3 regions of the Modestobacter sp. VKM Ac-2978 genome follow, and region 1 is predicted to be linked to each of the others. Evidence: riboswitches for the same ligand, from Rfam matches in the RefSeq annotation. Region 1 holds a riboswitch; each other region holds the start of a gene.
The links. Region 1 has a riboswitch for cyclic di-AMP ahead of O2W53_RS08600 (C40 family peptidase). Riboswitches for the same ligand answer to the same signal wherever they lie in the genome.
Positions count from the first base shown of each region.

Region 2: it holds a riboswitch for cyclic di-AMP, as region 1 does, so the genes downstream of both, O2W53_RS00350 (LysM peptidoglycan-binding domain-containing protein) here and O2W53_RS08600 (C40 family peptidase) in region 1, are expected to answer to the same signal.
Region 3: it holds a riboswitch for cyclic di-AMP, as region 1 does, so the genes downstream of both, O2W53_RS23005 (hypothetical protein) here and O2W53_RS08600 (C40 family peptidase) in region 1, are expected to answer to the same signal.

Region 1 covers NZ_JAPVBP010000003.1:206,885-212,229, forward strand. The annotation lists gene O2W53_RS08585 (phytoene desaturase family protein) at 1-918, opposite strand, end outside; gene O2W53_RS08590 (GNAT family N-acetyltransferase) at 915-1,367, opposite strand; gene O2W53_RS08595 (hypothetical protein) at 1,372-1,917, opposite strand; cyclic di-AMP (ydaO/yuaA leader) riboswitch at 2,087-2,242, shown strand; gene O2W53_RS08600 (C40 family peptidase) at 2,259-3,440, shown strand; gene O2W53_RS08605 (DUF3817 domain-containing protein) at 3,589-3,957, shown strand; gene O2W53_RS08610 (serine hydrolase domain-containing protein) at 3,965-5,293, shown strand; gene O2W53_RS08615 (pyridoxamine 5'-phosphate oxidase family protein) at 5,298-5,345, opposite strand, start outside.
Region 2 covers NZ_JAPVBP010000001.1:70,410-75,754, reverse strand. The annotation lists gene O2W53_RS00365 (cytochrome c oxidase assembly protein) at 1-135, opposite strand, end outside; gene O2W53_RS00360 (DUF5926 family protein) at 265-1,203, opposite strand; gene O2W53_RS00355 (cytochrome P450) at 1,279-2,490, shown strand; cyclic di-AMP (ydaO/yuaA leader) riboswitch at 2,718-2,816, shown strand; gene O2W53_RS00350 (LysM peptidoglycan-binding domain-containing protein) at 2,841-3,707, shown strand; gene araA (L-arabinose isomerase) at 3,841-5,345, opposite strand, start outside.
Region 3 covers NZ_JAPVBP010000012.1:34,972-40,316, reverse strand. The annotation lists gene O2W53_RS23010 (threonine/serine ThrE exporter family protein) at 1-1,399, opposite strand, end outside; cyclic di-AMP (ydaO/yuaA leader) riboswitch at 1,716-1,831, shown strand; gene O2W53_RS23005 (hypothetical protein) at 1,833-2,771, shown strand; gene O2W53_RS23000 (cytochrome P450) at 3,239-4,501, shown strand; gene O2W53_RS22995 (hypothetical protein) at 4,547-4,744, opposite strand; gene O2W53_RS22990 (helix-turn-helix domain-containing protein) at 5,079-5,345, opposite strand, start outside.

The sequences.
Region 1 (5,345 bases):
CGGCGCCGGGGCGGCGCCCAGCAGCTCGTCGAGCACGGCCGGGGCCGCGCCGCTGACCAGGTGCCCGGCGTCGGCCGCGTGCGCCGTCCCGTCGGCGTCGGTCCAGTGCACGGTGACGCCGTCGGCCCGGGTCTCGACCGCGGTGACCTCGGCGCGGGTGAGCAGTGCGGCACCGCGCGCCCGGGCTGCGTCGGCCAGCGCGCCGCTGACCGCACCCATCCCACCGACCGGCACCCGCCAGCGGCCGGTGCCGTTGCCGATGAGGTGGTACAGGAAGCACCGGCCGGCCAGCCCGTCGGCGGCGTGCACGTCGGCGAAGGTGCCGATCAGCCCGTCGGTGAGCGCGATGCCCCGGACCTCGTCGTCGGTCAGGTGGTCAGCGACGACGTCGGCCAGCGGCCGTTCCCGCAGGTAGCGCCAGATCGCTGGGTCCCGCAGGCGCGCGGTGACCGCCGCCTCGCTGGGCAGCGGTCCGGTCAGGGTGGGGGCCAGGTCCTCGGCGAGGGTGGTCAGTCGGCCGTAGAACCGCTGCCAGCCGGCGAACTCGGCGTCCGAGCCGGTGAGGGCGCGGAAGGAGGCCGCCGTCTCCGGCCCCTCGTCCCGCTCGACCAGCAGCCCGGTGGCCGCACCGCCGCGGCGCAGCGGGGTGTAGGAGGCGACCGCCCGGTCCAGCAGGGTGATCGGCAGCGCCAGGTCGGTGACGACCCGGTCGGGCAGCAGGCTGACCAGGTAGGAGTAGGCCGACAGCCGGACGTCGACGCCCGGGAAGACCTGCTCGCTGACCGCGGCGCCGCCGAGCACGGCCCGCCGCTCCAGCACGAGCACCGACCAGCCCGCGCGGGCCAGGTAGGCGGCGGCGACCAGCCCGTTGTGGCCGCCGCCCACCACGACGGCGTCGTACCGGGCTGCGGTGCTCACGCCAGCTCCCGGGCGAAGCAGAGCGAGAACGGGTCGTCCACGTAGTGCCCGAACGCCGGGACCGGCCGGTAGCCGGCCGCGGTGTACAGCCCGATCGCCTCGGGCTGGCGCGGCCCGGTCTCCAGCAGCACGGTGGTCCAGCCCCGACCCACCGCCTCCGCCTCCAGCCCGGTGAGCAGCAGCCGGGAGACGCCGCGACCGCGGGCCGCCGGGACGACGTACATCCGCTTGAGCTCGGCGGTGCCGTCCCCGAGGGGCCGCAGCGCGCCGCAGCCGATCGGCGTGCCGTCGTCGTCCCGGGCGAGGAGGACGACGGCGACGTCGGCGGCGGACGGCGGCACCCCCGGCTCGCTGGCACCGCCGTAGCGGGCCCGCAGCTCGACCTGCTGGGCGGCGGTCAGCGCGGCGACGTCCGGGTCGTCCCACGAGGCGGCGGAGAGGGTCGGCACCAGGTCATCCTGGCGCGCCGTCGTCCACCCGCTGCAGCAGCCCCCAGGCGAACCGGGCCCGCACCCGGCCGGGGAGGTGCACCTCGAAGTGACTCGGGACGCCGGGGTCCACCGCGGCCGCGCCGGGCAGGGTCACGACGTCGTCCACCACGTGCTCCCAGACGCGCAGGGCCCCCGGTGCGGCGGCCGGCACCGCGGAACCGGGCGCGCGGACCAGCTGCTCGTGGAGCACCGCGCCGTCCGGGCCGCCCAGCACCTCCCACCGCAGGTGCGGCCACAGCGGCAGCGGCCACCGCCGGACGACGAGGTCGACGTCACCGAACCGGCGGTCCTCCTGATCGGCGGGTGGACCGAGCACGGCAGCGCGCAGCACGAGCCCGCGCGGTGCTCGCTCTGTGTGATGGAGCGCGCGCCAACGACGGTGCGCGGCACGCGCCTCGGCCCGGTCGGCGCCGAGTCTGGGCAACGCCTCGGCGACCAGGTCGGGTCGCGTGTCGGCCATGCGGCGGAGCAGTACGAGGCAGAACTCCCGCTGTGCCAGGCCCTTCACGCGGCGAGCCTGTCACGCTCGGTGAGCGTGTTGGAGCACACGCCCGGGGATTTCCACAAATTGACCCCAGTCGTTTGTCACGAGCACATAACGCACGTACGGTCACCAGCGGTCCTGACGGGCAGCGCAGTCGCCCACCCGGGTGACCACCGACAGGACCGCCGCCGAACCACACGGCTCGCCGCAACACTCGCGGGCTCGTGGACCGGGGACCCACCGCAGCACTGGGGTGAAGCTCCGCACGGCCCGCTCGCGGGCCCGAGGAGCCGGGCGTCTTCCCGCCCGAACCCGTCAGCTAACTCGGTAGGCGGCAGGTGGAAGAAAGGACACACCCGCCGAACATGGCGAGTTCGCACATCTCTGTCCGTCGTGGCCGCAACGGCCGACGGGCCCTGCTCACTCTGTTCGTCGCGGGTGGCGTCGCCCTCGCACCGGTGCCCGCCCTGGCGGCTCCTGAAACACCCACCACCTCGCAGGAGGCGGCCGAGCTCATCGCCGCCCGCGGTCACGACCTCGAGGTCGTCACCGAGAAGATGCACGAAGCGACCGACGTGCTGACCAGCATGAAGGCCGCCTCGGACGCTGCCGCCGCCGAGCTCGTCGCCGCTGAGGCGGCCGTGATCGAGGCCCGTGACCACGTGCGCCAGGTCGCCCGCAGCGCCTTCACCGGTGAGCAGCTCTCCTCGCTGCAGGCCATGCTCACCAGCTCCTCCGCCGACGAGATGCTCGACCGGATGGGCACGCTGGACAGCATCGCCGGGCACAACAACGAGGTGCTCGGGGTCGCGCAGCAGGCCACCGTCAGCGCCGACGAGGCGAAGGCCGCTGCCGAGAAGGCCGCTGCCGACGCGGAGGCCCAGGTCGCTGAGGTCGCTGCCCAGCAGGCCGACCTGAACGAGCAGATCGCCGAGTACCAGGCCGAGTACGACCGGCTCTCCGCCGAGGAGCGCGAGCGCGCCCGCATCCTGGCCGAGCAGCACGCGGCCGCAGAAGCGGCGGCAGCCGCAGCCGAGCGCGAGGCCCAGGCCGCCGCGGCGGCGGAGCGCACCAACGCCCAGACCGCCTCGCGCGACGAGCGCACGGCCCCCGCTGCCCGTGCGGCCGCCCCCGCCCCGGCCGCCGCTGCGGCGCCGGCACCGGCTCCGGCCGCGCCGGTCGTGGCCAGCAGCGGCGCTGCCGCCACCGCGGTGAGCACCGCGATGGCCCAGCGCGGCAAGCCCTACGTCTGGGGCGCCACCGGCCCGAACTCCTACGACTGCTCCGGGCTGGTGAAGTACTCCTACGCCGCGGCCGGGGTCAACCTGCCCCGCAGCAGCCGGCAGCAGGCGGCGTCGGGTCGGGCGGTCTCCCGCGGCGAGCTGCAGCCGGGCGACCTCATCGCCTACTACAGCCCGGTCAGCCACATCGGCATCTACATCGGCAACGGCCAGATGGTCCACGCGCCGACGTCGGGTGACGTGGTCAAGGTCGCCAGCATCGACGCCATGGGCCCCATCACCGCCATGCGTCGGGTCGCCGGCTGACAGCTGCACCACCCCGCGACACCCGCCGGTGCCCCGGTCGCCTGACGGCGGCCGGGGCACCGGCGCGTCCGGGCCCGGTGGCGACGATCACCCGGGTACGCGCACCGGCACCCCGTCCCGCCGGGCACGATGAGGTACAGCCCACGCCATGCCCACCCCGAGGAGCACCGTGCCCGCCGCACTGATCGACCCCACGAGGGTCGCCCGCGTCTTCCGCGTCGTCGCCATCGCCGAGGCCGTCTCCTGGGTGCTCCTGCTGGCCGGCATGTTCGTCAAGCGGGTGCTGCAGGCCTCGGAGCTGGGCGTGCAGGTCTTCGGCCCGGTCCACGGTGCGGTGTTCGTGGCCTACGTCGTCGTCGCCCTGCTGGCGTGGCGGGTGCTCCGCTGGACCCCGGCCACCGGGCTGCTGGCGCTGGCCGCCTCCATCCCGCCACTGGTGACCATCTGGTTCGAGCGCTGGGCTCGGCGTACCGGCCGGCTGCCGGTGGACGCCACCACGCCGGTCCGGGCCGGCTGAGCGCCCGATGGTCACCCCCGTCCTGCCCGCCACCGCCCGCACCCTGCTGGCCCGCACCGCCCGGGTCCAGCGCGACGGCCGGGCACCCAGCCTGGTCGCGGGCGTCGTCCGGGACGGCGGGCTGGCCTGGTCGGCCGGTCGCGGCGACGTCGCCGAGCCGCACACCGACGTGCAGTACCGGCTGGGCTCGATCAGCAAGACGGTGACGGCCCTGGTCGTGCTCCGGCTGCGCGACGAGGGCCGCCTGGGGCTCGACGACCTGCTCGAGGAGCACGTCCCCGACACCCCCTTCGGGGAGCGCACCGTGGGCCAGCTGCTCGCCCACCTCGCCGGCGCGAGCTCGGAGAGCCCCGGCGGCTGGTGGGAGCGCGTCCCCGGCGGGTCGCTGGCCGAGCTCCGGCTGACCGACGACGACGTCGTCCTGGGCAGCGCCCGGCGGTTCCACTACTCGAACCTCGGGTTCGGGCTGCTCGGTGAGCTGGTCGCCCGGCATCGTGGGCGCTCCTGGGTGGAGGTGGTCCGGGACGAGGTGCTGCTGCCGCTGGGCATGGAGCGCACCACCCCGCGGCCCACCGGTCGGGCGGCGCAGGGTGCGGCGGTGCACCCGTGGGCAGACGTCGTGCTGCCCGAGCCCGAGCACGACGCCGGCGTCATGGCCGCGGCCGGCCAGCTGTGGGCGACGCTGGCCGACCTCGGCCGGTTCGCCGCCTTCCTGCTCGGCGACACCGGCGACGTGCTCTCCCCGGCGACGCTGGAGGAGATGACCGTGCCGGCCGGGATCGACTCGTCGTCCCCCGGGTGGTCGGCGTACGGGCTGGGGGTGCAGGTGCTGCGGGTCGACGGGCACACCCTCATCGGTCACGGCGGTTCGATGCCGGGCTTCCTCGCCGGGGTCTTCGTCGACCGGTCCGAGCAGGTCGGAGCGGTGATGCTGGCCAACACGACCAGTGGGCTCGACCCGCTGGTGCCCGGGTTGCTGGCCGACCTGCGGGCCGCCGAGCCCCGGATCGTCGACGCCTGGGTGCCGTCCCCGCCGCCGCTGCCGCTGGACTCGCTCGGCGTCTGGTTCTGGGGGCCGGCTCCGCTGGTGCTGCGCGCCCAGTCCGGTGGCCTGCTGCACCTGGGGCCGCTGCCCGGCCGGTCCGGCCGGGCGAGCCGGTTCGCTCCCCGCGCGGACGGCACGTGGGTCGGGCTGGACGGCTACTACGCGGGCGAGACGCTGCGGATCGCTCCCGACCACCTGGACCTGGCGACGTTCGTGCTCACCCGTACGCCCTACGACCCCGAGGCACCCGTGCCCGGCGGGGTCGACGAACGCGGCTGGACGGCGCCCTAGGCGCTCATCCCCGGGGGTAGAGGCCGGCGGCGTACTGCTCGCCGTAGTACTG
Region 2 (5,345 bases), on a different contig from region 1:
GTAGCCGGCGGCCATCAGCACGGCGAGCCAGGCCACCGGCGACGCGGCGGCCAGGTCCAGCCCCAGCACCCGACCGAGGGTCGGCGGCAGCTCCGGGACGTGCATCGCACCCATGCCGCCGTGCTCGTGGCCCACGTTCGTCCTCTCTCAGCTCTGCTGTGCGGCCCCCACGGTAGTTGAAGGACTCCGTCCCTCTCCCGCCTCGCAGGCTCGGCGCGAGCCTCCGGACGGGGCCGACGCGCGGTCTGGGCAGAGGGTCCTCGCTCAGCGGAGCGTGACCTGCCGGGACAGCAGCCCCGCGCGGGCCCGTCGCTCGTCCGCGTCCAGCGGCTCGGTGACCGCCAGCGCAGCGTCCAGCCGGGAGTGCAGCTCGGCCGAGGGGCCGGCCCACTCGGCACCGGGCACGGCGCCGGGCACGTCCCACACCGGGACGACGAGCCCGAGGGCGCGGAAGGCGCCGGCGTAGCGGGTGCCCTCCCCCAGGCTCAGCTGCTCGGCCGCGCCGAGCCGGGCCAGGGCGTCCAGCAGCGCCTCCTCCGGCTCGGGGCGCACCCAGCGCACGTGGCCGCGCTCGGTGGTGGGCCGGCACCAGTAGGCGGCCTCCAGCCCGTCCAGCCGCACCGTGGGCATCACCATCTCGTTGGCCTGCTGCAGGCTCGCGCGGGCGGTCGCGTCGACGTCGGCGCCCTCCAGCCAGAACTCGAAGTCGTCGTGCACGGTGACCTCGAACGGAGCCGAGAGGTCCAGCAGCTCCTGCAGCCGCGGCCCGGCCGAGCCGGCGGCACCGATGGGGCCCGGGTCGACGGGGGCGCCGGCCGGCGCCTCGAGCGCGGCGGCGAGCGCGGTGCCGAGGTCGCGGCTGACGTCGTCGGAGGAGGTCTGCAGCTGGACGCCGAGCAGGATCTCGCCGTTGGCCCGCACCAGGGCAGGGGTGCCGCCGGGGAGCACGCTGGCCAGCGTGACCGACCGGCCCTCCGTGGTGGTCAGCTTGGCGGTGGCGGCCGGCACGAGCTCGCGCAGCGCCACCCAGTCGACCTCGCCGGGCAGGCCCTCGAACGGGCGGAGCACCGGCTGGCCGTAGCCGGAGCCGTGGCAGTGCTTGTAGCGGCGACCGGAGCCACAGGGGCAGGGCGCCTTCGGGTTGGTCTCACCGTCGGTCGCGGCAGGGGCGGCGGGGCGGCGGCGGGTCGTGGAGCGGGCCATGCCTGCGAGCGTAGGAGGCGCCGTCGGCGACCGGGGGACGGCGTCCCGTCCGGCTGCCGCCCGTAGGCTCTGCCGGTGACACCGGCTCCCGTCCCGTTCGACCTGACCGACCCCGCGCTGGTCGCCGATCCCTATCCCGCGTTCGCCGTGGCCCGCGCCGCAGCGCCGGTGCAGTGGGACGAGCGGCAAGGCCTGTGGCTGGCCTTCGGCCACGCCGAGGCCAACGCCGTCCTCCGGGATCGGCGGCTGGGCCGGATCTGGTCGGACCGGACCCCCACCGAGCGGTTCGAGAGCTTCAACCTGATCCACCGCAACGCCATCCTGGAGATGGAGCCGCCCACGCACACCCGGCTGCGGCGGCTGATCAGCGCGGCGTTCGCCCGCGGCCACGTCGAGCGGCTGCGACCGTGGGTCCAGGACCTGGCCGACTCGCTCGTCGACTCCCTCGTCGAGCGCTCCGCCGGCGCGACCGGCGTCGACGTGCTGTCCGGCATGGCCGAGGAGCTGCCGGTCGCAGTCATCGCCGAGCTGCTCGGGGTGCCGGCGGTCGACCGGCCGCTGCTGCGCCCGTGGTCGAACGCGATCGTGAAGATGTACGAGTACGGCCGGACGTCGGAGATCGAGGCCGACGCCGAGCGGGCCGCCGCCGAGTTCGTCGCCTACCTGCGCGAGCTGGCCGCCGAGCGGCGGACCGCACCGGGCGAGGACCTGCTCACCCACCTGGTCACGGTGCGCGACGCCGAGGGCGACCGGCTCACCGAGGACGAGCTGGTGACCACCTGCATCCTGCTGCTCAACGCCGGCCACGAGGCGACGGTCAACGTCAGCGGCAACGGCCTGCTGGCGCTGCTGGAGCACCCCGACCAGCTCGCCCGGCTGCGCGCGGACCCGGCCCTGCTGCCGACGGCGATCGAGGAGCTGATGCGCTACGACTCACCGCTGCAGCTGTTCGAGCGCACCGCCACCGAGGACGTCGAGATCGGCGGGGTCACCGTCGCTCGGGGACAGAAGATCGCCGCCCTGCTGGGCAGCGCCAACCGCGACCCGGCCGTCTTCGTCGACCCGGACACCCTCGACGTCGGACGCGCGGACAACCCGCACATCTCCTTCGGGGCCGGGGTGCACTTCTGCATCGGTGCCCCGCTGGCCCGGGTGGAGCTGCAGGCCTCCTTCGGTGCACTGCTGAGCCGGACGTCCCGGCTGGAGCTGGCCCGCCCGGCCCGGCGCCGCCCGGAGTTCGTCATCCGCGGGCTGCAGGACCTGCCGGTCGTGCTCACCGGCCGCTGAGCCGTTGCGCCGGGAGACGACCTCGGGGCACCGGCGCACGCCGCGTCCATGATCCGTCACAGCTCGTGCTGACCGCGTCGGGGAGCCCGGGAAAGCTCGTCGCCGACCGGCTCCCGCGGCCGACGGCCTGCCTACCGTTGTCCCCGTCCGCCGCACGGCGGGCTCCGGACGACGGCACCGCCGAACCTGCCCACCGTCGCCCGGACGTCACGAGACCACGGGCAGGCGCGGGGGACCCACCTCGCAGGACCAGGCCTCCGGGCCTTGGGGTGAAGCCGCAGCACGCGGCCGGGCAGCTCTCGCCCGAACCCGACAGCTAACTCCGCAGGCGGCGAGAGGCACACACACCCATGCTCAATCGCTTCACGGCACGGCGCGACCGCTCCACCGAGCGCTCCGCCTTCGCTTCGGCGGCACGCCCCGCCATGGTCGTCGCGGCAGCCGCGGCGATGTCCTTCGGGGTCATCGCACCGGCCGCGGCCCACACCGGCAGCCACACCGTCAGCCCCGGTGACACGCTCAACGAGCTGGCCGCCAGCCACGGCGCCACCTGGCAGGACATCCACGCCGCCAACCGCGACACCATCGGCAGCAACCCGAACGTGCTGCGCGTCGGCCAGGTGCTGACCATCGGCGGAGGGGCGGCCCCGGCGGCTGCACCGGCAGCCGCACCCGCGGCGGCGACCGGCACCTACGTGGTGCGCTCCGGCGACACCCTCGGCAAGATCGCCGCCCAGCACGGCACCACCTGGCAGGCCCTCTACGCCGCCAACCGCGGCACCATCGGCGGCGACCCGAACGTGCTCCGCGTCGGCCAGACCCTCACCCTCGGCGGCGGGGCGGCCGCACCTGCGGCCCCGGCACCCAGCCGCCCGGTCGAGCAGCCCGCCAGCCGCAGCGCCGACCGGACCGCCAGCGGTGACCCCCGGTCCATCGCCCGGACCATGGTCGCCGAGCGCGGCTGGGGCCCCGGCGAGTTCGACTGCCTGGACGCCCTGTGGGAGAAGGAGAGCAACTGGGAGACCACGGCCGACAACCCGAACTCCAGCGCCTACGGCATCCCGCAGGCGCTGCCCGGTTCGAAGATGGCCTCGGCCGGCCCGGACTGGCGCACCAACCCGGCGACCCAGATCACCTGGGGCCTGGGCTACATCAGCGACCGCTACGGCACCCCGTGTGGCGCGTGGGCGCACTTCCGGGCCAACAACTGGTACTGATCGACCAGCGCGACGGGTCGGTCGGCGCGGTCAGGCGCTGACCGACCCGCACTGGTGGTCCGGGCGACCGGACCACCGGACCACCGGCACGACGACGCCCCGGCCGGGCAACCGGCCGGGGCGTCGTCCGTCCTCAGAGGCGCTGGTTGAGCCGGTGGTAGGCCGCGCTCCAGCGCAGCTCCTTGGCCAGGCTGCGCCGGGTGGTGTCGGCGTCGATGAGCACCAGCTCGGTGTCGAACACCTCCGCCAGGTCGGTCAGCTCATCGGCCCCCAGCTGGGTGGACAGCACCGTGTGGTGCGGCCCGCCGGCGGTCAGCCAGCCCTCGGTCGCCGTCTCGAAGTCCGGCCGGGGCTCCCAGACCGCCCGGGCGACCGGGAGGTTCGGCAGCGGCTCGGACGGCTCGACGACGTCGATCTCGTTGGCCACCCAGCGGAACCGGTCGCCCAGGTCGCACCAACCGACCGTGATGCCGTCGGCGGGGGCGGCGGTGAACACCAGCCGGGCCGGGTCCTCGCGGCCGCCGATGCCCAGCGGGTGCACCTCCAGCCGCGGCTTGTCCCCGGCGATCGTCGGGCACACCTCGAGCATGTGGGCACCGAGGATCTTCGGGGTCTCCGAGGCGAGGTCGTAGGTGTAGTCCTCCATGAAGGACGTGCCGCCGGGCAGCCCCTGGGCGGCGACCTTGAGCACCCGCAGCAGGGCGGAGGTCTTCCAGTCGCCCTCGCCGCCGAAGCCGTAGCCGTCGGCCATCAGCCGCTGCACGGCCAGGCCGGGGAGCTGGCGCAGGCCGCCGAGGTCCTCGAAGTTGGTGGTGAACGCACCGAAGCCGCCCTCGGTGAGGAACTGGCGCAGGGCCACCTCGATCCGGGCCTGGTAGCGGACGCTGTCATGCCGCTCCCCGCCCGGGCGCAGGTCGGCGTCCATCTCGTAGAGGTCGCCGTACTCCGCGACGACCGCGTCCACGGCGGAGTCGGCGACCGCGTCGACCACCTCGACCAGGTCGTTGACGCCCCAGGTGTTCACCGACATGCCGAAGCGGATCTCCGCCTCGACCTTGTCGCCCTCGGTGACCGCGACGTTCCGCATGTTGTCACCGAACCGGGCCAGCTTGAGGCCGCGGGCGGCGGCCGCACCGGCGGCGGCGCGGGCCCAGGAACCCACCCGGGCCTGCACCCGCGGGCTGCCCGCGTGGCCGGAGACGGTGGTGCGCGGCGTGCGCAGCCGGGTGAGCATGAACCCGTACTCCCGGTCGCCGTGGGCGGCCTGGTTCAGGTTCATGAAGTCCATGTCGATCGTCGCCCACGGGAGGGCGGCGTCGGCCTGGGTGTGCAGGTGCAGCAGCGGCTTGCGCAGCGCGTCCAGCCCGGAGATCCACATCTTCGCCGGCGAGAAGGTGTGCATCCAGGTGATGACGCCGAGGCAGTTCGGGTCCTCGTTCGCCGCGCCCATCATCTTCCGGATCGCACCGGCGTCGGTGAGCACCGGCTTCCAGACCACCCGGACCGGGACGGCGTCAGCGCCGTCCAGCGTCGCGGCGACCCGCTGCGACTGCTCGGCGACCTGCTGGAGGGTCTCCTCGCCGTACAGCCCCTGACTGCCGGTGAGGAACCAGATCTCCGAACCCTCGAATGCCACCT
Region 3 (5,345 bases), on a different contig from region 1:
CGGAGCTGGTCGCGCGGCGCCGCACCCGCCGGTCGAACCGGTCGCGGCTGCTGCCCAGCGGCTGGCCGAGGTACCTGCCCAGCACGATGCCGGCGGCGAGGGCCAGGCCGATGGCCGCGGCCCCCACTAGCTCGTCCACCCCGCCCGGCACGTCCGCCTCCACGACGATCGCGAAGAGGCCGCGGTAGATCGTGAGCCCGGGCAGCAGCGGCACGATGCCGCAGACCGCGACGAGCAGGGGCGGGAACCGGAGCCGATCGGTCAGCGCCGCACCGCAGAAGCCGACGACCACAGCCGCCGTCCCGCTCGCCACCGCGGGGCCGGCCCCGAACGCCGCGGTCGCCGACGACGTCGTCCAGGCCAGCGCGCCGGCCACCGTGGCGACCCCGACGGCGTGCGGGCGGGCATGGGACGCGAGGGCCCAGGACCCCGCCATCCCGGCGGCTGCGGCCAGCGCCACGGCGAACGGCACGGTGTACATCGACGGGTCGGTCACGCGCAGCGGGACACCCGCCCGCTGCGCCAGGTCCAGCACGGCGGCGATGCCGACGACGATGCCGGTCGTCAAGGTGAGCACCTCGAAGGCGCGCGCCGCGGCGGTGACCGGGAAGCCGTTGATCGCGTCCTCGGCCGCACCCACGAAGGAGAGGCCGGCCAGGAGCACCACGATCCCTGCGGCGACCACCAGCGAGGTGCGGACCTCGACCTCGGAGACGATGAGGAGGACGGCCGCTCCGGTGGCCACCGCGGCGCCGAGTGCCTGCTGGAAGAACATCGGCAGCCCACGCCGGTCGAGGGCTCGCATCGTCTGCTCGATGGCGGCCGTGGTGAGCGCCGCGACCAGCGCCACCAGCCAGTCCCCGCCGAGCAGGAAGGCGACGCAACCGGCCACACCCGACCAGCCGAGCGCGTGGATCGAGCGGCGGTAGGGGTGCGGCGCCGACAGCACGTCGTCCAGCTGACGGTGCGCCTCCTCCAGGCCCAGGCCGGCTGTCTTGATCTCCGCCGCCAGGTCGGTGATGCCCTGGAGCCGGGTGTAGTCCAGCCCCCGCGGGCGCACGATCCGCATCAGCATGAGCGGTGGGACGTCGTCCGGGTCGTAGCTGATCGTCAGCGAGGTGAACGTGATGTCGACCTGGCAGTCGGTCAGCCCGTAGCCCGCGGCCACGCGCAGCACGGTGGCGGTCACGTCGGCCGCCGAGGCCCCGACCGCCAGCATCGACTCCCCGATGCGCAAGGCGAGGCCGAGCGCCGAGCGCGCGGTGTCCGCGTCGACCCGGCTGGGCTGGGCGCGCAGCGCCAGCGGTGCCGTCGGCGGCCCGGACCCGGAGATCGCCTTGCGCGCCCGGTCCGGCAGGCGGGGGAACCGCCGGCTGCGGTTCCGGGTCGTGGGGTTCATCCCCTGCAGGCTACGGAGCGTCGACGTGAAGTCACGGCTGCCGACCACGAGCGGGTCGTGGCCTTCCCCACTCTCGCGCGGACGGCGCCCCGGGCCCGCTGTCCGGCACTACGGCGGCGAGTCGGCCGGCGCGTCCCGCCACCGGACGGCGTGCCGCCGACGGCACGCCGATGGCGTGACGACCGTCACGAAGACAGCCCCATTGCGGGTACATAACGTTCCGGTCACGCCGACTTCGTGGGCGTGGCGCCGGTCCGCCCAACCCTGCCTGCCGGCCGCCATCCAGGACCTTCAGGGCAGGGGTGGGGAACCCACCGCACACGGCGCGCCGATCCATCGGATGGCGCGCCTCGGGGTGAAGCCGGCATCGCCGGCCGGGCACCGATCGCCCGAACCCGACAGCTAACCCCTCAGGCGGTGATCGGAGATCACCATGCCCAAGAACAGCTCGTCTCGCTTCGTCCGCACGCGGGACGTCCTCGTCGGCCTCCCCGTCGTGGCCGGCGTCTCCGTCGTCACGCTGGGCGTCCTCAGCTCCCCGGCGCAGGCCCACACCACCAGCCCGGCGCCCTCGGTCACCGCGACCCAGGAAGACCGGCACACCGCCGAGCAGGGCGACCCGTTCGCCGCGCTCGCGGGGGCCCACGGGCAGTCCTGGCGGGACCTCTACCAGCGCAACATCGGCGCCTTCGGCGAGGACCGCGCGGCGCTCACCCCGGGGCAGGTGCGGTTCCTCCTCGGCGCCGAGGACGCAGCACCGGCACCTGCTGCTGCTCCGGCGCCGGTCCCGGCGCCCGCCCCGGCACCCGCACCCGCCCCGGCACCGGCTCCCGCCCCGGCACCCGCACCCGCCCCGGCACCTGCCCCCGCACCGGCTCCCGCCCCGGCTCCCGCCCCGGCACCGGCTCCCGCACCGGCTCCCGCCCCGGCACCCGCCCCGGCACCGACTCCCGCCCCGACACCGGCTCCGGCTCCGGTGGTGGCCGTCGCCTCGCAGTCCACGGCGGCCGCCCACATCACCAACACCGCCGGGCCCGTGCAGCCGCGGGCCGCGGCCGCCGCGGACGCCGTCGTGCGCGACGTCCCCGGCGCCGCCGGCATCACCATCGGTGGGACGCGCGGCAGCGCGACCGACCCGAACGGCCACCCCTCCGGGCTGGCCCTGGACTACATGGTCATGTCCGACACCGCGCTCGGGAACGCGATCGTCGAGTACCACATCGCCAACTGGGACGCCCTCGGCGTGGACTACATCATCTGGCAGCAGCGCATCCTCATGTCGCCGACCGGCTCGTGGAGCCCCATGGCCGATCGCGGCAGCGCCACGGCCAACCACATGGACCACCCGCACGTGAACTACCAGGCGGGCTGACCCGCCCGGCCTCGCTCCACCAGGGCGGACACCGTGCCCCCCTGCCCGTACCGCGGGCAGGGGGGCACGGTGCGTCTCCGCCGCCGAGGGCCGCCGACGGTGTCCGACCGTCCGCGTGGGATGGTCGGGGCAGAGCCCACCGCCACGGATGGCCCGCCACGGTGCGGGCACAGTCGACGGCGACCGCGCGAGGCCCGTGATCCGATCCAGGTCCCACGACGTCGTCGCACGGCGGACGTCGCACGATCAGCACCCGGCGCCGGTCGGGTGTCGCTCCCCCGGTGGGCTCGGCGTGGCTCGACGTCGCGCCGGTGCCCGGATGACGACGAGGGATCATGTCCACGACCGACTTCTCAACACCACCCGGGTCCAGGCGTCGCCGCGTGCGGCGGACCGCCGCCCTGGCCGCCCGACCGGTGACGCGGAGGTCGGGCGGGTGGCCGCGGCGCCAGCGCAGCGCGCGGGCCGTGGCCCAGGCGTGGCTCGGCCGCATCGTGGAGCGACGGATCCGCAAGAAGGGCATCGACCTCACCGAGCTGACCTTCTTCCCGGAGAGCGCTCGACTGCCCCTGCTGCGGCGCGGGGTGGACCCGGTGCCGGAGCTCGCCGAGCTGCGCGCCCGCTGTCCGGTGGAGCGGCTCGACCTGCCCATGGGTCTCGCGGCGCACCTGGTCACCGGTTACGAGCAGGCCCGCGCCGTCCTCGCCGACCGCGACTCCTACAGCAACGACATCCGGCACCTGTTCGGCGACGCCGGACCGGGGTCGACAGCAGACGTCGGCGGCCTCGGTTTCACCGACCCGCCGCTGCACACCCGGCTGCGCAAGCTCGTGGCCCCGGAGTTCACCCGGCGCCGGCTGGACCGGCTGGAGCCCACGGTCGAGGCGATCGTCACCCGCCGGCTGGACGAGCTCGCCGCCGCCGGATCGCCGGCAGACCTGGCCGAGCACGTCTCCTGGCGGGTCCCGATGGACGTGATCTGCGGGCTGCTGGGGCTGGACGACGCCGACCACGAGGCCTTCGTCCGGCTGGGCACCCAGCGCTTCGACGCCACGGGGGGTGTGGCCGCGGCGCTCGGTGCGGTGTCGGAGCAGAAGCGGATCCTCCTCGACGTGGTGGCGCGGCAGCGGACGGCGCCCGGGGACGGCTTGATCGGGCGGATCCTCCTGGCCGAGGGCGACGGCATCTCCGACGACGACCTCGCGGGCCTCGTCGACGGGATCGTCACCGGCGGGTACGAGACCACCGCCAGCTCCATCTCCCTGGGCACCATGGTGCTGCTGCGCGACCCCGCCCATGCCGCCATCGTCCGAGGGGGCTCACCGGCCGAGATCGACGGCCTGGTGGAGGAGCTGCTGCGCTACCTGTCGGTGGTCCAGGTGGCCTTCCCGCGGTTCGCCAAGCAGGACCTGGAGCTGGCCGGCTGCCCGATCCAGCAGGGCGACCTCGTCGCCGTCTCCCTCAGCGGGGCCGACCGCGACCCGGCCTGGGCCGGCCCGCAGCCCGACCAGTTCCAGCCGACCCGGTCCCCCGCCGGCGGTCACCTGGCGTTCGGCCACGGGGTGCACCGCTGCGTCGGCGCTGAACTCGCGCGCCTGGAACTCCGCATCGCGCTCCCGGCGCTGTTCCGCCGCTTCCCGGACCTCGCGCTCGCCGTTCCCGAGGAGCAGCTCCCCTGGCGCGGGCTGTCCTTCGTCCACGGCGTCGAGGAGCTCCCGGTCTCCTTCTGACCGCAGCCGCCCGGCCGGGCACGTCGTCCCGGCCCGGCGGTCGGGTCAGCGCTGCTGCCGTCGCGCGACGAAGACCAGACCGGCCAGCACCACCGCGATGGGCGCCCAGGCCGGCAGCCCGAACGGACCCAGCAGCAGCGCCGCCACGAACAACAGCAGCTGGAAGGCCACGAAGAAGCCCGCCAGCATGACGACCCAGAAGACCACGGGCCGCTCGATCTGCAATCGGCGCAGGTGCTCCATGTCCACATCCCCTCATCGGTGTACGTCCCGCAGGGGACACCAGCCACATCGGCACGCGAGGCAGCAACTCCAGTCGACCACACCCAGCCCCCAGCCCGACGGCCCGGGAAGCACAAGAGCACGGGCAGTGGCGCGGGCTCAGGCCGGCTCGACGACGACCTTGCCCTCGATGGGCCGGCGGCGGCTTCGGCGTGCAGCGCGGGCAGTTCGGTCAGCGGGATGCGGCGGGTGACCTCGACCTGCAGGTCTCCGGTGGTGCTGACGACCTTGCCACCGTCGCGGACCAGGCTCACGAGCGTTGAGACGTCACCCGACGTCGCTGGTCCCGGCGCGATCAGCCCGGGCCGGACTGGCCCACCTTGATGACCGCCTGCCCATCGGCGGCACTGAGCACCTCCGCCAGTCGGGCCTCGTCACGCGAACCCGGCGCCGCGGTCAGCAGGACGGCCGACAGGTCGTCACCGGGGATGGCGATCAGGTTCCCGACGAGCGAGACGGAGTCCCCGTCGGACTGGGTGAACGTCGCGCTGCTCTCGTAGGCCTCCACCGGTCGCGGTGCCCGCCACAGCGTGTCGAACCGCCGGCTCCGGGTCCGCATCTC